DNA from 3 places in the Nocardioides sp. YIM 152588 genome. Region 2 is predicted to be linked to each of the others. Evidence: predicted binding sites of a transcription regulator. Region 2 holds the regulator's gene; each other region holds the start of a gene.
What was found. The regulator LexA, encoded in region 2, represses DNA repair genes until DNA is damaged. The targets are predictions, from matches to a motif close to TCGAACANNTGTTCGA.
Positions count from the first base shown of each region.

Region 1: a site for LexA is predicted at 2,163-2,178, ahead of imuA' (DnaE2-dependent mutagenesis accessory factor ImuA'). Genes of this name have one in related genera too.
Region 3: a site for LexA is predicted at 2,240-2,255, ahead of recA (recombinase RecA). Genes of this name have one in related genera too.

Region 1 is NZ_JBEGDJ010000026.1:29,336-36,432, reverse strand. Features, by position in the region: gene ABLM29_RS13530 (lysophospholipid acyltransferase family protein) at 1-712, shown strand, start outside; gene der (ribosome biogenesis GTPase Der) at 705-2,030, shown strand; gene imuA' (DnaE2-dependent mutagenesis accessory factor ImuA') at 2,189-2,839, shown strand; gene ABLM29_RS13515 (Y-family DNA polymerase) at 2,841-4,478, shown strand; gene ABLM29_RS13510 (phenylalanine 4-monooxygenase) at 4,609-5,547, shown strand; gene ABLM29_RS13505 (LLM class flavin-dependent oxidoreductase) at 5,544-6,410, shown strand; gene ABLM29_RS13500 (hypothetical protein) at 6,459-7,028, opposite strand.
Region 2 is NZ_JBEGDJ010000004.1:140,034-147,130, forward strand. Features, by position in the region: gene ABLM29_RS04190 (collagen-like triple helix repeat-containing protein) at 1-663, shown strand, start outside; gene ABLM29_RS04195 (DUF6318 family protein) at 821-1,387, shown strand; gene ABLM29_RS04200 (PKD domain-containing protein) at 1,384-2,199, shown strand; gene ABLM29_RS04205 (LysM peptidoglycan-binding domain-containing protein) at 2,350-2,727, opposite strand; gene lexA (transcriptional repressor LexA) at 3,141-3,872, shown strand; gene ABLM29_RS04215 (MXAN_6640 family putative metalloprotease) at 4,028-5,725, shown strand; gene ABLM29_RS04220 (ATP-dependent DNA helicase) at 5,790-7,097, opposite strand, start outside.
Region 3 is NZ_JBEGDJ010000001.1:13,360-20,456, forward strand. Features, by position in the region: gene hutI (imidazolonepropionase) at 1-542, shown strand, start outside; gene ABLM29_RS00070 (DUF3046 domain-containing protein) at 710-904, shown strand; gene ABLM29_RS00075 (MFS transporter) at 901-2,214, shown strand; gene recA (recombinase RecA) at 2,490-3,530, shown strand; gene ABLM29_RS00085 (regulatory protein RecX) at 3,530-4,090, shown strand; gene ABLM29_RS00090 (phosphoribosyltransferase) at 4,080-4,595, shown strand; gene ABLM29_RS00095 (PPK2 family polyphosphate kinase) at 4,683-5,528, shown strand; gene ABLM29_RS00100 (HipA family kinase) at 5,528-6,292, shown strand; gene ABLM29_RS00105 (DUF3037 domain-containing protein) at 6,289-6,711, shown strand; gene ABLM29_RS00110 (sirohydrochlorin chelatase) at 6,810-7,097, opposite strand, start outside.

The DNA of each region.
Region 1 (7,097 bases), on a different contig from region 2:
CCCTCGGAGCGACCGCGTCGCCACGCCGACCCGCTGGCTGCTCGCGGGCGGGCGCCCGGCCGCGCGCTGGCTGGTCCGGCGGCGGTACGACGTCCGGGTGCACCACCCCGAGCGCTTCCCGGCCACGGGGCCGGTGGTGCTCGCCGCCAACCACATCGGGCTCGTCGACGGCCCCCTGATGGCGCTCTTCGCGCCGCGGCCGGTGCACGCGCTGACCAAGATCGAGATGTTCGCCTCGCCGCTGGGCGGGGCGTTCCTGCGGCTGGCCGGCCAGGTGCCGCTGGACCGGTTCCGCGTCGACCCCGGCGCGGTCCGTACCGCGGTCCGGGTGCTGCGCGAGGGTGGCGTGGTCGGGGTGTTCCCGGAGGGGACGCGCGGGGGCGGCGAGCTGCGCACGTTCCGGCGCGGCGCGGCCTACCTGGCGATGGTGACGGGCGCCCCCGTCGTACCGCTGACGTTCGTGGGGAGCCGGGTGCCGGGCGGCGCGAGTGGTTCCCTGCCGCCGAAGGGTGACAGGATCGACCTCGTGGTCGGCACCCCGATCCCTGTGACTCTCCACTCATGGCCGCGCACGGCGGAACAGGTGGGCGCTCTCAGCGCGTTGTTGCACGGGCGGATGCGCGAGGAACTCGCCGCCGCCCTCAGCGAGACCGGTCGGGAGCTCCCCGGTCCGCTGCCGGAGATCGAGCTCGCGAAGGAATCCGATGACTGACATCAACCTCCCGGTCCTGGCCGTGGTCGGCCGCCCCAACGTTGGCAAGTCGTCCCTGGTCAACCGGATCCTCGGGCGCCGGGAGGCCGTGGTCGAGGACATCCCGGGCGTGACCCGCGACCGGGTCTCCTACGACGCCGAGTGGGGCGGCCGCGCCTTCACGCTGGTCGACACCGGCGGCTGGGACCCCGACGCGAAGGGGATGGCGGAGCGGATCAAGGTCCAGGCCGAGATCGCCGTCTCGCTGGCCGACGCGGTGCTCTTCGTGGTCGACGCCGCCGTCGGGATCACGGACGCCGACGAGGCGGTCGTGAAGGTGCTGCGCAAGTCCGGCAAGCCGGTGGTGCTGGCCGCCAACAAGGTCGACGACGAGCGCGTCGAGGCGGAGGCCTACGGCCTGTGGAACCTCGGCCTGGGCGAGCCGCTCTCGGTCTCGGCGCTGCACGGCCGCGGCTCCGGCGACCTGCTCGACGCGATCCTCTCGGTGCTGCCCGAGGCGGAGGAGGTCGAGGAGGAGGTCGGCGGTCCCCGCCGGATCGCCATCGTCGGCCGCCCGAACGTCGGCAAGTCCTCGCTGCTCAACAAGCTCGCCGGGGAGGAGCGGGTGGTCGTCGACAACGTCGCGGGCACCACCGTCGACCCCGTGGACGAGCTGATCGAGCTCGGCGGCCGGGAGTGGCGGTTCATCGACACCGCCGGCATCCGCAAGCGGGTCAAGGAGGCGTCGGGCCACGAGTACTACGCCTGGCTGCGCACCACGACGGCGATCGAGCGGGCCGAGGTCTGCGTGCTGGTCCTCGACGCCGGCCAGTCCGTCGCCGAGCAGGACATGCGGATCCTCCAGGAGGTCCGCGAGGCCGGCAAGGCGCTGATCATCGCCTTCAACAAGTGGGACACCGTCGACGACGAGCGCCGCTACTACCTCGACCGCGAGATCGAGCGCGACCTGGTCCAGGTCCAGTGGGCGCCGCGGATCAACATCACCGCCAAGACCGGCTGGCACGTCGACCGGCTGGTCCCGGCGCTGGACCGCGCCATCGCGGGCTGGGAGACCCGGGTCCCGACCGGCGCCCTCAACGCGTTCCTCGGCCGGCTGGTGGCCGAGCACCCGCACCCGGTGCGGGGCGGCAAGCAGCCGCGGGTGCTCTTCGGCACCCAGCCGTCGACCTCGCCGCCGACCTTCGTGCTGTTCACCACCGGCAAGCTCGACGCCGGGTACGAGCGGTTCATCGAGCGGCGGCTGCGCGAGGAGTTCGGCTTCGTCGGCACCCCGATCGTCCTCCAGGTGCGACCGCGGGAGAAGCGCAAGCGCACCTGACCTGTCGGGTGGCTGTTGCGCGTGGGGCGCGTCGTCACATCCCGATTGGCCCCGAATTCGGGCCGAAAGGGGCCAATCGGGATGTGACGACGCCCAAACACCCACCGGTCTAGGCCATTCCGCTTGCCCGGATCGAACATGTGTTCGACAATGGTCGGGTGGGAGCAACGGCCGTCGACGAGTCCGTCCTCGCGCAGCTGCGCGGGCGGATCCAGGCGCTCGAGGGAGGTCCGTCGCGCCTCGGCGTGCCGGTGTCGCCCGCCCTCGACGGGCTGGTCGCGCTGCGCACCGGTGGCACGTACGCCGTCGACACCGCCTCCCTGGCGATGGCGCTCGCCGCCGGCGCCTCGGCGGCGGGGGACTGGGTCGGCTTCGTCGGCTGGTCCGACTTCGGCGTCGAGGCCGCCCACCAGCTCGGCGTCGACCTGACCCGCACGGTCCTGGTCCCCTCGCCCGGCGAGCACTGGGTCGAGGTCTGCGCGGCGCTCGTGGACGTGCTCCGGGTGGTCGTGCTGCGCCCGGCGGGGCGGATCGACCCCAAGTCCGCCTCCGTCCTCGAGGCGCGGCTGCGCGCCCGCTCCGCGGTCCTCGTGGTGCACGGCGAGTGGCCGCGCTGCGACGCCACGATCACCGCCACCGAGACCCGCTGGGAGGGGCTGGGGCAGGGGTACGGGCGGCTGCGCCGGCATCGGGCGTCCGTCGCGGTGCGCGGCACCGGTCGGCCGCGCGCCGGCGAGGTCGTGCTGCCGTTCGGCGAGGACGCAGAGGGCGTCTCCTGGGGCGCCGGCTCGGGCTCGGTGGCGGGCTAGCGTGCCCCGGGTCCTGGTGGTCTGGTGCCCGGACTGGTCGGTGACCGCGGCGCTGATGGAGCGCGCTGACTCCGACGGCACCGACGGCCCCGACGGCGCTGACGGCGTGCGTGCGGGCCGGACCACGCCCGCGGCCGTCCTCTCGGCCAACCGGGTGACGGTCTGCAACGCCGCCGCCCGCGCCGAGGGGGTACGCCGCGGGCAGCGCCGCCGCGACGCGCAGGCGCGCTGCCCCGAGCTGCTCCTGCTCGCCGACGGCCCCGAGCGCGACGCCCGCTGGTTCGAGCCGGTGCTCGCCGCGGTCGAGGAGCTCCGCCCCGGCATCGCGCCGATCCGCCCCGGCCTGCTCGCGGTGAGCGCCCCCGGCCGCTACCACGGCGGCGAGGAGGCCGCCGCCGCCCTGCTCGCCGAGCAGCTGGTCGGCCTCGGGGTCTGGGACTGCCGGACCGGCGTCGCTGACGACCTCTACACCGCCGAGCGGGCCGCCCGGGCGGCGCCGCCGCAGGGGTGCACCGTGGTCCCGGCGGGCGGCTCGGCGTCGTACCTGCGGGACCTGCCGGTGACCGCGCTCGCCGACGACGGCGAGGAGGGGCGGCGCCTGGTCGACCTGCTGCGCCGGCTCGGCCTGGTCCGGCTGGGGGAGTTCGCGGCGTTCGGCGCCGACGAGGTGAGCAACCGGTTCGGCGGCTACGGCGTTGACCTGTGGCGCCGGGTGCGCGGCGAGGGGACCGCCCTGGCTGGCGCCCGCACGCCGCCGCCGGAGCTGGTCCGCGAGATCGGGTTCGAGCCGCCGCTGGACTCGGCCGAGGCGGTGACGTTCAGCGTCCGGACCACCGCGGAGCGGTTCGTCGCCGGGCTCGCGGACCGCCAGCTGGTGGCCACCGCGGTCCGGGTCGAGGCGATCTTCGACGCCGCCGCGGTGGCCGAGGGGGAGGGCGGGATGAGCGCCCGCACCTGGGTGCACCCGCGCTGCTTCACCTCCCGCGACCTCGTGGACCGCGTGCACTGGCAGCTCCAGGCCGGGTCGGGGCTGCGCAGCCGCCGGCAGGCGGGGGCGGTGGGCGCCCCGATCGAGCGGGTGCGGTTCGTGCCCGAGACGGTGGAGCCCGCCGGCGACCACGCCGACGGGCTGTGGGGCGGCGGCGCGGAGGAGCAGGTGGTCCGCGGCGTGGCCCGCGTCCAGGCCATGGTCGGGTACGACGCCGTGCGGGTGCCCGTGCTGCAGGGCGGCCGCGGCGCGTCCGACCGCCAGGCGTGGGTGCCGTGGGGCGAGCGACCGGTCGGGCTGCGCGACGCCCGCCCGCCGTGGCCGGGCAGGATCCCGGGGCCGTCGCCGACCCGCGTCTTCCCCGAGCCGCTGCCCGCGGAGGTGGTCGACCCCGCCGGCCACGACGTCGCGGTCACCGAGCGCGGGGTGGTCACCGGGGCGCCGTACCGGTTCCGGGTGGTCGGCGGTGAGCGGCGCACCTGGCGCACGGTGGCCGGCTGGGCGGGGCCGTGGCCGGTGGACGAGGGCTGGTGGACCGGGGCGGGCGAGGGTGGCCGCTCGGCGCGGTTCCAGGTGGTCGGCCTGGACGGGAGCGCGTGGCTGCTGCGCTGGCGGCCGACCGGGTGGGAGGTCGAGGCCGCCTACGACTAGCGCGGCGGCTCGCCTGCGGATGGTGCGGAGGATCTGCGGCGGATGCGCCGACTTGCCGCAGATAGTGGCGCGACGTAGCGTGGCGAGAAAGAGACCTACGTCACATGTCGATCGCCAGCAGGAGGCGCGGATGTTCGAGGAAGGCCAGCTCTACTCACCGGTGACCACCGGCGAGGACGGCTCCGTGACCGTCCACCTCGGGGACGACCACCCCGGCGTGAACGACCCGGCCTACCGCGCCCGCCGCAACGAGATCGCCCAGGTCGCCCTCGGCTGGCGTCCCGGCGACCCGGTGCCGCGGATCGACTACACGGACGTCGAGAACGAGGTCTGGGCCACCGTCTCCCGGCACATCGCGCCGCTGCACGAGCGCTACGCCTGTCGGGCCTTCAACGAGGCCAAGGCCGCGCTCGACCTGCCCGCCGACCGGGTGCCCCAGCTGGACGAGGTGACGGCCGGTCTGCAGCGGCTGACCGGCTTCTCCTACGTCCCGGCCGCCGGCATCGTGCCGCTGGAGGAGTTCTACGGGTCGCTGGCCGACGGGGTCTTCCACTCCACCCAGTACCTGCGCCACCACGCCCTGCCGCTCTACACCCCCGAGCCCGACGTGATCCACGAGGTGCTCGGCCACGGCAACCTGCTCGCCGACCCGCAGGTCGCCGAGGTGAAGCGCCTCGCCGGCGCGGCCGCCCGGCGGATGGAGACCCGGGCCGGGCTGCAGATGGTGGCCGACGTCTTCTGGTTCACCATCGAGTTCGGCGTGCTGCACGAGGGCGGCGACCTGCGCGCCTACGGCGCCGGCATCCTCTCCTCCTACGGCGAGATCGAGGAGTTCCGCTCGATGGTGATCCGCCCGCTGGACTTCCCCGCGATGGCCACCATCGACTACGACATCACCCACTACCAGCCGGTGCTGTTCGCGGCCGAGTCGTTCTCGCACATGGTCGACGCCGTCGGCGGCTTCTTCGCGGGCTGCACCGACGACACGGCGGCGGCGATGGGGCTCCGGGAGCCGTCAGAGGAGGCGTCGGAGGCTGCGTCGGCGGAGGCTGAGACAATCGGCGCGTGAGCGCGCTGAACCTGCACGTCGTCCTCTGGCCGATCCAGGAGTGGCCCGCGATGGGCGACACCTGGCGCCGCGCCGAGGAGCTCGGCTTCGCCGGCGGCTGGGTCTACGACCACCTGGCGTGGCGGGGGCAGTCGCCGTGGGACGACGCCTACGCGACCCTGGCCGCCGCGGCGGCGGTGACGTCCCGGATCCGGCTCGGCACGCTGGTCACCTCGGCGAACTTCCGCACCCCGATCCCGACCGCGTCGGCGGCCCGCACCATCGACCGGATCTCCGGCGGCCGGCTCACGCTGGGCATCGGCGCCGGCGGGGCCGCGCACACCTCCGACGGCGACGTGCTCGACCGGGACTGGACGCCGCGCGAGCGTGCCGACCGGTTCGCCGAGTGGGTCACCCAGATGGACGCGCTGCTGACCACGGCCCCGGTCACCCTCGCCGGCGAGCAGTGGTCGGCCCGCGAGGTCACCATCGCCCCGGGCCTGGTGCAGCAGCGGCCGCCGTTCTGGATCGCCGCCACCGGGCCCCGGGGCCTGCGGCTCGCCGCCCGCCTCGGCCAGGGGTGGATCGCCAACCCGCACGGGGACGACCCCTTCGCCGACGTACGGCGTCAGGTCGACGGGCTGCGCGACGCCGGCGAGGCCGTGGGGCGCGCGGTGGGCGAGGTCGCGGCGATGCCGAAGCTGCTGCTGACCGGGTTCAGCGGCGAACGCTGGCTGGAGTCGGTCGGGGCCTACGAGGACCTCGCGGGCCGGTACGCCGAGCTCGGGATCACCGACGTCGCGGTGCACTGGCCGCGGCCGGGGACCGAGTGGGACGCCGACCCGGCGGTGTTCGAGGAGATCGCGTCCCGCTTCGGTGGTTGAGGTGCGAGCGAAGCGAGCCTCGAAACCACCACCGGCGGTCCCGGTCGCCTACTCGCAGGGATCCGGCTCGCCGTCGTCCCAGTCCTCGCGGTAGTCCTCTCCGGGCGGGCAGTGGGCGACGTAGATGTCGGCGACGGTGCGGTACTCCTCGTCGCCGATGGCATAGGTCACCTCGACGTCGTTCACGACGACGGGCTCGTCGTCGTCGCTCGGCACGATCACCGCGAGCGAGGCGAGGTCGCTGCTGTCGGTGGTGCGGGAGCACTGGCCGACCGTGCCGCCCTCGCCCACGGTGGAGACGTACTCCTCCGGGATCGGCCGGTACCCGCGGGCGCTCCTGGGGCCGTGGTCGGTCGGGTAGGACCAGGCGATCCGGAACTCGGGCACCCCGTCGCCGTAGACGGCGACGGCCTCGATGTGGGTGATCGCGACCCGGCGGGCGCCGTCGGCCTTGACGCACACCTCGGTGGTCGCGTGGAAGGGCAGCGGTCGCCCCTTGGCCACGACCCCGAAGCCGTCGTCGATGACCAGGGGGCCGGGCTCGAGCTCGCTGGAGCAGCCGGAGGCCAGGAGTGGCAGCGCCAGGAGCGCCGCGAGCGTGCCGCGGGAGGGGAGCATGGGCACAAGGGTGGCAACCCGCGACGGGGGAGGCGGGTTGTCCGACATTTCTTTGCCTGGCGATCGAAC
Region 2 (7,097 bases):
AACCGCACCGCCGTCCTGACCGTCACCGGCAGCGCCGTCCTGCTCGCCACGCTCAGCGGCGTCGGCGGCGCCGTCGCCGCCAACCAGATCGGCTCGCGCGACATCGCCAACGGCTCGATCCGCTCGATCGACATCAAGGACTCCACCATCAAGCCGCAGGACCTCGCCAAGAGCACCCTGACGTCGCTCCAGGCCGAGGCCGCCCCCGGCGCCCCCGGCGAGAAGGGCGAGAAGGGCGACGCCGGCGAGACCGGCCCGCAGGGCGAGACCGGCCCCCGCGGCCCCAAGGGCGACGACAACCTCGTCGACGCCTATTACTCGGTGGCGTACTACGACGTGGGCAACACCAACGCCGGCGCCATCGCCACCGTCGCCTGCCAGGAGCAGACCGACGTCGCGATCTCCGGCGGCGTCCAGGTGACCGGGATCGAGGCCGGCGCGAACAGCCGCAACACCCCCGTCTCCTCGTCCTTCCCGGGCCGCATGGACTGGAGCACCAACACGCCGAAGGCCGACCGCCTCGACGGGTGGATCGTCCAGTTCGGTGGCAACGCGCAGACCTCCGGCAGCAGCGACAAGTCGCCGGAGAAGGTCAAGGTCTGGGCGCTGTGCGTCCCCGGCGCGGAGATCCCGGTCGTCGAGACCTACCGCCAGTCGTCCTGACCCGTTCCCACGGACCGCATCGCGGCCCCGGCAGGCCTCGTGCCTGCCGGGGCCGCGGCGATTTCCACAGGTCCTTCCATTGGCCCGCGCCGGCGCCCGGGGTCACGCCATACTTCCCGCACGCTCCCTCCGACCTGGCTAGTCCCCAGGAGGACCTGTGCCCAGACGACCCACGACCGCGGCACTCGTCGCCGCCGCGACACTCCTGGTCGGCGCCTGCGCCGCCGAGGCCGACCCCGCGCCCACACCACCGTCCGCGAGCGCGGCGCCGCCACCCAGCACGGCGACCCCCGACCCCGGCCCCGTCGAGCCCACGCTGCCCGCCGCCGCGACGCGGAACGGGAAGGCCGGGGCCGAGGCGTTCGTCGAGTACTACTGGGAGGTCGTCAGCTACGCACAAGCGAGCGGCGACACGACTCGCCTGGAGGATCTGCACGCGGAGGCGTGTTCGCTCTGCACTGGCGCGGTCCAGTGGATCGACCGCATCTACGGAAGCGGCGGACACATCAACGGCGGCAAGCACACCGTTCTGACGGCCTCAGCCACACCAAGCCCGAGCGGGAGCGGCAGGTGGGTGGTAGCGAGCGAGATCCACGCCACCGCGACACGGGTCGCCGGCGCACCAGGTCGGAACGGTCGGTACGACAAGGCCGACATGGCCGTCACCCAGATCCTGGAACATACGGGCACGTCCTGGCGTGTCCATTCCTGGAGCAATCGATGAGTAGGACACTGGCGCGATTGGGCTTGGTCGCCGCCACGGGAAGTCTCTCGCTCGTCATTGCCACCGCGCCCGCGACCGCCGACGTCGACGGTGGGACCGACAACAGTGGAATCACCATCGGCGCCAGTGAAGAGATACCGGACGATTCCGCACCGCCGGAATCCGACAATACAACCGGCGCGACAGCGCCGATCTACCACGAGTACAACGCGTGCGCCCTCGAGAGCGCGGCGCTCTGCTACGAACCCGCCGTATGCCCGGATGGACAGAACGAGGTCGCGTTCTGGTACACCGATCCCGAGACGGGGAACATCCTGTCCGAGGGGACCTACTGCCCCGGCGAGGACGAGGCCGCCGAGCCAGCCACCATCACCCTCGGCATGGTCCTCGAAGCCTTCCGCCGCATCCCGCTCCACGCCGCCGAGCTCGCGATCGAACCACCCGACGGCCGGACCCTGGTCAACTTCGAGACCAACTTCTACTCCCCCGCCGCACCCCTGGAGCGCACCGTCGTCATCCTCGGCCAACGCGTGGACCTGCACATCACCATCGCCACGTACCACTGGGACTTCGGTGACGGCACCACCCGCGACACCACCACCGCCGGCGCCCCCTACCCCGCGCTCGCCCTGACCCACAACTACCGGCACACCGGCCGGTACCACCCCCGCCTCGACGCCACCTACACCGCCGACTACCGCGTCAACGGCGGCCCCTGGCAACCCGTCGACGGCACCGTCACCATCTCCGGTGCCCCCACCACACTCACCGCCGTCGAAGCCCACCCCACCCTCGTCGGCTACGGCGACTGACAGCGCCGGCGGGGCCGCCATACGGAAATGGCGCGAGGGGCGGGATCTCTGCAGAGATCCCGCCCCTCGTCTTCCCCTGGGCCTGAGGGGCCCCGTCCGCCGGGGTCGAGGCGACGGACGTGTCGGTGGGCGCGCCGTGCGGCGCGCGGGTCAGGCGGTCGGAACCCGGAGGTCCTGGCCGGCGTAGACCGAGCTGGTGTCCAGCGAGTTGAGCTCCTGGATCCGGCGGATCATCGCCCGCACGTCGGACGTACCGGTCTCCGCGGCGGCGTCGCTCGCGATGTCCCACAGGGTGTCGCCCGGAACCACCGTCACCACCTCGACCGGCGCGGCGCCCTTCTCCTCGGACGCCAGCGAGCCGGAGGCCAGCAGGATGCCGAGGCCGAAGGCCACCAGCAGTCCGAGCACGAACACCACGACGCGGCCGCGCCGGGTCAGGCGCACGCCGGATCGGTCAGCCTTGCCGCGGGAGCGGGCGACCGTGCGGGCGGGACGGGCGGTGCTGATGCTGCTGACGGTGGTGCTCATCGTGACCTCCGGGGGAAGTGGCTCCGTCGTTCGGAGCCTCGGGGCTGTCGGGTGCGAATCAGACTCTGCTCGGACCCTCCGACAGATCCGTTGCGTCTCTGCCGGCGGTCCGTCGATCATCTGTTCGATCGAACACGTGTACGAGGTTAGAGCAGGTGTTCGAACAGGTCAAGGACCTGTTCGAATGCGTGTTCGATTGTTCGAGTACGCCAGGGACCCCCGAAACGCGACACGCGACTTCGAACACGTGTTTGATCGACGGCGCCGCTCGCGCTACCGTCAGGGAACCAGCACGACTTGGCACGACTTGGCACGACTTCGCACGACATGGCACGACACGGAGCAGGACGCCCACGACGTACGGCACCGCGCAGCACTGCCAGCGCAGGCCAGCAGGTTCCGAGGAGGACCCGATGACCGACAAGAGAACGGGCGGCAGGGGCGCGGTCCGCGAGTTCCCGGACGGCCCACCCGACGCCACCGGCCTCACCCCACGGCAGCAGCGGATCCTCGCCACCATCAAGGACTCCATCGAGCAGCGCGGCTACCCGCCGAGCATGCGCGAGATCGGCTCGTCGGTGGGCCTGACCAGCACCTCCAGCGTCGCCCACCAGCTGCGCGTGCTGGAGGAGAAGGGCTACCTCAAGCGCGACCCCAACCGCCCCCGCGCGATCGAGGTCTTCCTCCCGGAGGTGATGGCCGCGCGCCGCTCCATCTCCAGCACCGAGGGGAGCCCGGTGGACGAGACCGGGATCGGCGACGTCGCCCCGACCGCGACGAACGTGCCCGTGGTCGGCCGCATCGCGGCCGGCGGCCCGATCCTCGCCGAGGAGCGGGTCGAGGACGTCTTCCCGCTCCCCCGTCAGCTCGTCGGCGACGGCCAGCTGTTCCTGCTCGAGGTCAGCGGTGAGTCGATGATCGAGGCCGCGATCTGCAACGGCGACTACGTCGTCATCCGGCAGCAGAGCACCGCCGAGAACGGCGAGATCGTCGCCGCCATGATCGACGGCGAGGCCACGGTCAAGACGTTCCAGCGCAAGGACGGCAAGGTCTGGCTGCTGCCGCACAACCCCGCGTTCGAGCCGATCGACGGCACCGACGCGACGATCCTCGGCAAGGTCACCGCGGTCCTCCGACGCGTCTGACCCCTCGGCCCCACAGCACGCCCGGACGGCACCGCCCTCCCCACGACACCCCGAGAACCGGGGCGGGGATGGCGGTGCCGTTGCTCGTCACCCGGGGTCGAGGCATAGGGTCGAGCCCGTCCATCCGCTCCCCCCTTCGAAATGCGAGCACCCGCGTGCGCCTCCGACGAACCGCCCTCGGCGGACTGATCCTCGCCCTCAGCGGGACCCTGGCCTTCGCCCCGGTCGGCCCCGCAGCGACGGCGGATCCCACCGCACCGGTCGCGCCGACCCTGCCCGAGCAGGCCGCGGAGCAGGCGCAGGAGCACGCCCTGGAGGCGCTCGAGACCGTGCAGGAGATCCTGGACGGCGACGGCGAGGGGCCCGAGGACGAGCCGGCCGAGCTCACGATCGCGCTGCACGACCTGGCCGCCCAGGCCGCCGCGCTGCCGGCCGCCGAACGCGAGCAGGCGCAACGCCTGCTCGCCCGGCCCACCGACACCACCGGGCCCGCGACGTGCGACCACGAGTACGCCTGCTACGACGCCTCCGCCACGCAGTACTACGAGTGCAGCGACCAGGTCTGCGTGCACTGGGTCACCACCACGGCGGACAGGGTGCCGGCCGAGGACGACGGCCCGGGCGGCAACTTCTCGGGCGAGGTCAACGGCATCCCCGACTACGTCGACACGGTGCTGCGCGAGATGGACCACGTGGCGGGCGCCTACACCGGCGCCGGCTACCGGCCGGTGCTCAGCGACGACGGGCGCGGCGCGGACGGCATGACCGCCACCGAGGCCGACCTGCCCGACATCTACCTCGCTCAGCTGGTGTCCGCCACCCTGGCGCTGTACGGCTACTGCACCACCGACGACCCCGACGTGATCGACGGCGACCCCTACGGCGACCTGCACCTGCGCACGTGGGCCTACTGCGTCCTCGACAACAACTACACCGACGCCATCTTCAACCGTCGTACGCCGCTGGAGAACCTCCAGGTGACCGCCGCCCACGAGTACTTCCACGCGGTCCAGTACGGCTACGACGTCGACGAGGACTCCTGGATCCTGGAGGCGACCGCCACCTGGGCCGAGGACCAGCTCTACGACGACGTCAACGACAACATCGCCTACCTGCCGTACGGGCCGATCCGGCACCCCCAGACCCCGCTGGACACCTTCAACGGCTCCTACGCGTACGGGGCCTGGATCTTCTTCCAGTACCTCACGGACCGGTTCCCCGCCCAGCACGGAGGCATGCCCGTCCTGCTCCGCGAGCTCTGGGAGTCCATGGCGCACAGCGGTGCCGGCGCGAAGTCGCGCTACTCGGTCCAGGCGATCCGCAAGGCCCTGGAGGCCCGCGGCACCGACATGACCGAGGTGTTCACCGACTTCGTGGTCGCCAACCGGCGCGCCCGCGCCAGCTACAGCGACGAGGGGGCGCAGAAGTACTACCCGGTGGCACCGCTGTACAAGCGCATCAAGCCGACCGCGGCCCACCCGAAGAGCGCGACCACCTTCAAGCTCAACCACCTCGCCGCCCGGACCCTGCGGTTCAAGCCCGCCTCGAAGGGACAGCGCCGGCTCAAGCTCGTCGTCAAGGGCAACCCGCCCGCGATCGGCGGCTCCGCGGCGGTCGTCATCAAGCGCGCGGGCAAGTCTCCCCAGCGGGTGCGGCTGACCCTCAACTCCGAGGGCCGCCGGGTGAAGCGGCTCCCCTTCACCAAGGGCGAGGTGAAGTGGATCGAGGTCAGCATGGTGAACGCCAGCACCCGCTACTGGTGCGACCTCGGGCGCGGCTGGAACTACACGTGCCAGGGCAAGCCCCGCGACAACAAGGCGCCGCAGAAGGTGCGCGCCACGCTGATCCGCTGAGGGTCCGGGCGGGTGGTTTCGAGGCTCGCTCCGCTCGCACCTCAACCACCGGCAGCGCTCGGGGTCAGCCGGCCTGCTCGGCCGGCGCAGCGCCGGCGAGCCGCCCCAGCGCCTTGCGCACCACAGCCGGGTCGGTGGTCGGCCACATCGGCGGCAGGCTCGCCTTGAGGAAGCTGCCGTACCGCGCCGTGGCCAGCCGCGGGTCGAGCACCGCGACGACGCCCTTGTCGGCGTGGGTCCGGATCAGCCGGCCCGCGCCCTGGGCGAGCAGCAGCGCGGCGTGCGTCGCCGCGACCTGCATGAAGCCGTTGCCGCCCGCCCGGTCGGCGGCGCGCTGCCGGGCGCTCATCAGCGGGTCGTCGGGCCGCGGGAACGGGATCCGGTCGATGATCACCAGCTGGCAGGTGTCTCCCGGCACGTCGAGGCCCTGCCACAGCCCCAGGGTGCCGAACAGGCAGGTGTGCGGGTCGTCGACGAACTGGCGGGCCAGCTCGGGCAGCTGCGCGTCGCCCTGGGCGAGCGTGGTCAGGTGCGGCAGCCGACGGCGCATCTCCTCCGCCGCGGTCTCGGCGGCGCGCCGGCTGGAGAAGAGGCCCAGCGTGCGGCCGTCCGCGGCGTCGATGAGCTCCGCGATCTCGTCCAGGTGGGCCTTCGCCAGGCCGTCACGGCCCGGCGGCGGGAGGTGGCGGGCGACGTACAGGATGCCCTGGCGGCCGTAGTCGAACGGGCTGCCGACGTCCAGGCCCACCCACGGCTCGACGCCCTCGGGCGCGCGCTTCGCCGGCGCGCCGGCCTCGACCCGCTCGGTCGGCTTCAGCCCCACGCCGGTCGCGACCGAGGAGAAGTCGCCGCCGAGCATCAGCGTCGCCGACGTCATCACCACGGTCTTGTCGGCGAGCAGCTTGTCGCGCATCGGACCCCAGACCTGCAGGGGCGCGACGCACAGCCGCGGCGGCATCCGGTCGGTGCCCTCGGTCAGCCACAGCACGTCCGCCTCGGAGCCGGCCGCCATCCGCTCGGCCGTCGCGAACAGCTCCTGGACGGCGCCCTTGGCCTGGGTGAACGCCGCGTCGGCCTCGCCGTCCTTCTGCTTCGGGAAGGCCGAGACGCAGGCGCGCGCGGCGTCGCGGACCAGGACCAGCGCGTCCGCGAGGTCCTCGGGCACCCGCTCGAAGCGTCCCGGCGAGGCCTCGGCCATCGCGTCGCGCAGCGCGTCCCCGGCGTCCGCGAGGTCGTTGGGGGCGTCGCCGTCGGCGTGCCGCATGGCGCGCTTGGCGGTGCGCTCGACCTCGGCGACCCAGAGCTCGTCGGTGGCCGCCTGGGTGACCCGCGCGGTGAGCTCGTGGGCCTCGTCGATCACGACGGTGTCGTA
Region 3 (7,097 bases), on a different contig from region 2:
AGGCGCGGCGGATCCTGGCGGCCGGCGCCGCGGCCGGCCTCCGGGGGCGGCTGCACGCCAACCAGCTGACGTACGGCGAGGGGGTCCGCCTGGCCTGCGAGCTGGGCCTGGCCGCGGTCGACCACTGCACGTTCCTCTCGGACGAGGACGTGGCGGCGCTCGCCGACTCGGGCACGGTGGCCACCCTGCTGCCGGGCGTGGAGTTCTCCACCCGCCAGCCCTACCCGGACGCCCGCCGGCTCCTCGACGCCGGTGTGCGGGTCGCGCTGGCCAGCGACTGCAACCCGGGCTCCTGCTACACCAGCTCGCTGCCGTTCTGCATCGCGATGGCGGTGCGGGAGATGGGGATGACCCCCGAGGAGGCCGTGCACGCCGCGACCGCGACCGGCGCCCTCGCGCTGGACCGCGACGACGTGGGGCGGATCGCCGTCGGCGCGCGCGCCGACCTCGCCCTGCTCGACGCACCGACCCACGTCCACCTCGCGTACCGCCCTGGCGTGCCGCTCGTGACCCGGGTGTGGCAGGAAGGCCGGGAGGGCTGACCGCCAAGAGCGGGGTAGTCCCTGACCAAAAGCACCCCGCGGACGGGGATTCAGGTGCTTTTCGTCAGGGACTACCCGCCTCGGGCCGCCCCGCTGTGGCAGGAAGGCCCGGAGTGCTGACCGGAATCCGATCGCCGGGGTTCGGAGGCGTCGGGGATGATGGACCCGTGAGGCACACGGAGTTCTGGTCGCGGATGGAAGAGCACCTCGGGGCGGGGTACGCCTCGGCATGGGCCGACCAGGTCGTGATGGGCTCGCTGGAGCACCGGACGGCGCGCGAGGCGCTCGACGCCGGCGTGACGCCCAAGGAGGTGTGGCGCGCGGTCCACGAGACGCTCGGGCTTCCGGAGCGCGACCGTTGAGCCACTCCCATGACCGCGCGTGGGCCCAGCGCCGGACGGTGCGCGTCCTGGTGCTGACCCAGGCGGTCGGCGCCATCGGCATCACCATCGGCATCGCGACGGCCTCGCTGCTCGCCCGCGACCTGTCGGGCTCCGAGGCGCTCTCCGGGCTCGCGCAGACGTCGCAGGTGCTGGGCGCGGCGGTGATCTCGTTCCTGCTGGCCGGGCTGATGGGGCGCCGCGGCCGACGCTTCGGCCTGGCCACCGGCTACCTGCTCGGCGCCAGCGGCGGCGCGCTGGTGGTCCTGGCCGGCGTGGTGGAGTCGATGGTCGTGCTCCTGGGTGGTGCGGTCCTGCTGGGCGCGGCGACGGCGGCCAACAGCGCCGCGCGGTACGCCGCCACCGACCTGGCCACCGACCACGACCGCGCCCGGTCGCTGTCGCTGGTGGTCTGGGCGACCACGATCGGTGCCGTCGCCGGCCCGAACCTGACCGGCCCGGCGGGCGCCTTCGCCCGGACCGTCGGCATCCCGGAGCTGGCCGGCCCGTTCGCCATCGCCGCGATGGGCATGCTGCTGGCGGCGATCGTGGTGACCGTCGGCCTGCGCCCCGACCCGCTGCAGCTGGCCCAGCGGCTGGCCGAGACCGAGCGCGCGGTGCCGGCCGCCGGCGCGACCGTCCCCCCGGTCGGTACGTCGTCGTGGCGGGCCGCCCGAGCGGCGGTGGCCGCGCGCCCGGTGCTGGGCTACGCCATCGCCGGCCTGGCGATGGCGCACGCGGCCATGGTCGGGGTGATGGTGATGACGCCGCTGCACATGGAGCACGGCGGTGCCGAGCTGGAGATCATCGGCCTGGTGATCAGCGGCCACGTGCTGGGCATGTTCGCCTTCTCGCCGCTGGTCGGCGTCCTCGCCGACCGCGTGGGCCGGCCGCCCGTGCTGGGCGCCGGGGGCGGGGTGCTGATCGCGGCGCTGCTGCTCTGCGCCTCCTCGCCCAGCGGCATGTCGTGGCAGGTCTCGGCGGGGCTCTTCCTGCTCGGCGTGGGCTGGTCGTTCGCGATGGTCTCCGCGTCGACCCTGGTCGCCGAGCACGCGCCGCTGGAGGCGCGCACCGCCGTGCAGGGCACGTCGGACCTGGTGATGGGCATGACCGCGGCCGGCGCCGGCGCGCTCGCCGGGCTGATCGTGGACCTGGCCGGCTACCCGACGCTGGCGCTGGTGACCCTGGCGCTCGCCCTGGGCGTGATCGGCGCCGCCGTCCGTGCCCACGCGGAGCGGCACGCCGTGCCGGCCGAGGAGGCCGCCCTCGACGCCGCCGTCGGCGGCGAATGAGCGACACGCCGAGGAAATCCTGCGTTCGAACACCCGTTCGCCTAGCGTAGTCGGTGAGCGAGCGGCGAGACGAGCACCGGCGTCACGTCGTCCGCCCTCCGCAGGCTCGGTCCCTGGGGATCGCCACGCAGCACACGGCGTCCCTCCCCAGGACGGCGGGGGGAGGGACGAAGTGTCGGAGGTCTGGTCTAGCGTCACCGCCCGAGATGACACGCAAAACCGCCAAGAACGCGACGAAGACTTCCGCGCAGCAATCCAGCACAAGGAGATCAGCCATGGCCGCTGACGACCGTATGAAGGCGCTCGACGCCGCCCTTCTCAACATCGAGAAGTCCTACGGCAAGGGCTCGGTGATGCGCCTGGGCGACGAGACCCGGGCCCCGCTCGACGTGATCCCGACCGGTGCGATCTCGCTCGACGTCGCGCTGGGCCTCGGTGGCCTGCCGCGCGGCCGGGTCGTGGAGATCTACGGTCCGGAGTCCTCCGGTAAGACGACGGTCGCCCTGCACGCGGTGGCCAACGCCCAGCGCGCCGGCGGCATCGTGGCGTTCATCGACGCCGAGCACGCGCTCGACCCGGAGTACGCGAAGGCGCTCGGCGTCGACACCGACGCCCTGCTGGTCTCGCAACCCGACTCGGGTGAGCAGGCGCTGGAGATCGCGGACATGCTGGTCCGCTCCGGCGCGCTCGACCTGATCGTCATCGACTCCGTGGCCGCGCTGGTGCCGCGGGCCGAGATCGAGGGCGAGATGGGCGACAGCCACGTGGGTCTCCAGGCCCGCCTGATGAGCCAGGCGCTCCGGAAGATGACCGGTGCGCTCAACCAGTCCAAGACGACCGCGATCTTCATCAACCAGCTGCGCGAGAAGATCGGCGTCATGTTCGGCTCGCCGGAGACCACCACCGGTGGTCGGGCGCTGAAGTTCTACGCCTCGGTCCGCCTCGACGTGCGCCGGATCGAGACCCTCAAGGACGGCACCGACATGGTCGGCAACCGGACCCGGGTCAAGGTCGTCAAGAACAAGGTGGCCCCGCCGTTCAAGCAGGCGGAGTTCGACATCATGTACGGCCAGGGCATCAGCCGCGAGGGCGGCCTGATCGACGTGGGCGTCGAGGCGGGCCTGGTCCGTAAGGCGGGCGCTTGGTACACCTACGAGGGCGACCAGCTCGGCCAGGGCAAGGAGAACGCCCGCAACTTCCTCAAGGACAACCCTGACCTGGCCAACGAGCTGGAGAAGAAGATCCTGGAGAAGCTCGGCGTCACCCCGCAGGTCGACGACCTGTCCGACGAGCCGATCGGCGTCGACAGCTTCTGATGCTGGGCAGCGGTGACGGCAAGGGCGTCGGCGCGGGGCCCGGGGTCGGCGACGCGCAGCGAGACGTCGACCCCGAGCCCGACCACGAGGCCATCGCCCGCAAGATCCTGCTCGACCAGCTGACGGGTCAGGCGCGCAGCCGCCACGAGCTGGCTGCGCGCCTGGCACGGCGCAACGTCCCCGAGGAGATCGCCGAGCGTCTGCTCGACCGCTTCACCGAGGTCGGCCTGATCGACGACGAGGCGTTCGCCCGCGCCTGGGTCGACAGCCGGCGGCGGACCCGAGGGTTGGCGCGCCCGGCGCTGGCGCAGGAGCTGCGCCGCAAGGGCATCGACGAGGAGACGCTGCGCGGCGTGCTCGACGAGGTCGATCCGGGAGCCGAGTCGGAGTCCGCCCGCGTGCTGGTCCGCAAGAAGATGAGGTCCATGCGCGGCCTCGACGAGACGGTCGCGATGCGGCGACTGACGGGCATGCTCGCGCGGAAGGGATATTCCGCGGGCGTCGCCTTCGCGGTGGTGCGCGAGGAGCTCGGTGCCACAGAATGGGCGGATGAGCACTGAGATGAGCGAGGCCGCGCCGGAGCGGGAGGTCCTGACCTACGAGGCCTTCGGGGAGGCAGTGCGGGACCTCGCACGCCAGGTCGTCGACGACGGCTTCGAGCCCGACATCGTGCTGGCCATCGCCCGCGGCGGCCTCGGTCTCGCGATGGGCCTCGCCTACGCCCTCGACGTGAAGAACCTCTCGGCCGTCAACGTCGAGTTCTACACCGGGGTGGACCAGCGGCTGGACGTCCCGATGATGCTGCCGCCGACGCCGGCGGCGATCGACCTGACCGGCATGAAGGTGCTCATCGCCGACGACGTGGCCGACAGCGGGCGCACGCTCGAGGCGGTCCGCGACTTCTGCGCCGACCACGTCGCCGAGACCCGCACCGCGGTGGTCTACGAGAAGCCGCGCTCGGTGATCAAGCCGGAGTACTCCTGGAAGTCGACCGACCTGTGGATCGACTTCCCGTGGTCCTCGCTGCCGCCGCTGGTCAACCGGCGCGGCGGCCTGGCGCACTGAGCACGACCTCGGGGCCGGGCACGCCGGTCGTGCCGGGCGCCGGGGCGTGCCGTCGGACGCGGCCCGACCGGCAGTAGGCTTCGCGCCATGAAGTTCGGCGCGGCGCTGCGGGTGCCCGGAGGCGAGGTCGACCTGACGTCGTACCGGGCCGACGGGACGCCGGGCTTCGCGGGCGGCAAGAAGTCCGGGACGAAGGCGCTGGCCAAGCTGGGCGCGGAGCTCGCCGAGCTGCAGGAGCGGCTCTTCGCCCACGGCCAGGCCGGCGGGGAACGCAGCGTGCTGCTGGTCCTGCAGGGGATGGACACCTCCGGCAAGGGCGGCACGCTGCGCTCGACGGTCGGGCTGGTGGACCCCCAGGGCGTGCGGATCACGTCCTTCAAGGCGCCGACCGACGAGGAGCTCGCCCACGACTTCCTGTGGCGGATCACCAACGCGCTGCCCGAGCCCGGGTACGTCGGGGTGTTCGATCGCTCCCAGTACGAGGACGTGCTGGCCGCACGGGTGCGGGGACTGGCGGCGCCGGACGAGATCGAGCGCCGCTACGACGCCATCAACGCCTGGGAGCGGGAGCAGATCGAGCGCGGCACGGTGCTCATCAAGTGCATGCTGCACATCAGCCCGGAGCAGCAGAAGCGCCGGCTCCTGCAGCGCCTGGACAACCCGGAGAAGCACTGGAAGTTCAGCCCGGGCGACATCGACGACCGGCGGCTCTGGCCGGAGTACCAGCGTGCCTACGAGATCGCACTGGAGCGCACCCACACCCAGCACGCGCCGTGGCACGTGATCCCAGCGGACCGGAAGTGGTACCGCAACCTCGCGGTCGCCCACCTGCTGCGCGAGGCGCTGCTCGGCCTGGACCTGCGGTGGCCCGTCGCCGACTTCGACGTCGCCGAGCAGCGGCGACGCCTGATCAAGGAGAAGCTCCACCTGTGATGCCGACCGTCATGGTCACGCGGTACGTCACGCCCCTGCGCGAGGGGGGCAGCCTCCCCGGCATCGTGGAGGGCGACGACCTCGGGACCTACGTGTGCAAGTTCCGCGGGGCCGGGCAGGGCCTGCGCGTGCTGGTCGCCGAGGTGATCGTGGCCGGGCTGGCCCGGCGCCTCGGGATCCCGACGCCCGACCAGGTGGTGCTGGACCTCGATCCGGCCCTGGCCCGCTACGAGGCCGACGAGGAGGTCCAGGACCTCCTCAAGGCGAGCGCCGGCCTCAACCTGGGCATCGACTTCCTGCCGGGGTCCTTCGGCTTCGACTCCTCGGTCGACCCCGACCCCGCCGTGGCCGGTCGCGTGCTGTGGCTGGACGCGCTCACCGCGAACGTCGACCGCAGCTGGCGCAACCCGAACCTGCTGGTGTGGCGCGGGGTCCTCTACGCCATCGACCACGGGGCGTCGCTGTACTTCCACTACTCCTGGCCGGGCGGCCCCGGCGACCCCCAGCGGTTCGCCCGTCAGCCGTTCGACGTGAGCGAGCACATCTTCGCCCGCTTCGCCGGCACCGCACGCGAGCAGGACGCGGAGCTCGCCGCGCTGCTGGACCGCGACGCCCTGGCCGGGATCGTCGGCGAGATCCCCGACGAGTGGCTCGAGCCGGTCCCCGGCGCGGAGGACGCCGCGGCCGTGCGCGCCCGGTACGTCGACTTCCTGCACGCCCGGGTGGGCGGCGACCGCGCGTGGCTGCCGGAGGTGACCCGGTGAGCACGGAGGCCGCGCCGTACCAGTACGTCGCGCTGCGGTGCGTGCCGCGTGTGGAGCGCGAGGAGTTCGTCAATGTCGGCGTGGTGCTCTACTGCCCGGACCGTGGCTTCCTCGGCTCGCTGTCGCTGGTCGACGAGGCGCGCCTGGCGGCGTTCGCACCGGGGATCGACGTGGCCGCGGTCCGCTCCGCGTTGGCGGCGGTGGAGTCGGTGTGCCGCGGCGACGCGCACGCCGCGTTCGGCGTCGGCCAGCGCGCGACCGCCTACGGCACGCGCCTGGCGAAGGACGACCAGGGCACGCGCTTCGGCCTGCTCAAGGCGCCCCGCAGCACGGTGCTGCAGCCGGGCCCGGTGCACGGAGGCGTGACCACGGACCCCGGCCGGACGCTGGAGCGCCTGCTGGAGACGCTCGTCGGTTGACCCGTCCCGCTCGGGCAGGGACGAGCGCACCCCCGAGTCGGCACAGACTCACCGCCGAGTCGGCACAAACTCACCGTCAGTTTGTGCCGACTCGCGCCTCAGACGGGGACGAGCTCGACCGCGCCGACGGCGTACCGGGCCAGGATGATGCGCGCCACCTCGGGGTGGGCGCCGAGCGGCTCGGAGACGGCCACGGCGCCGGCCTCGAGCGCCAGTTCGGTGGCCCTGTCGACCAGCGTGCCGGGGGCGAGGAACAGCGAGGCGACGGCGATGTGGCGCCGGCCCTCTCCGCGGAAGGCGCGCACCGCCTCCCCGGTGGCCGGCGGTGCGCTCGTGGCGTACGCCGCGGTCACCGGCAGCTTGTGGTGGGCGCCCCACACGCGGGC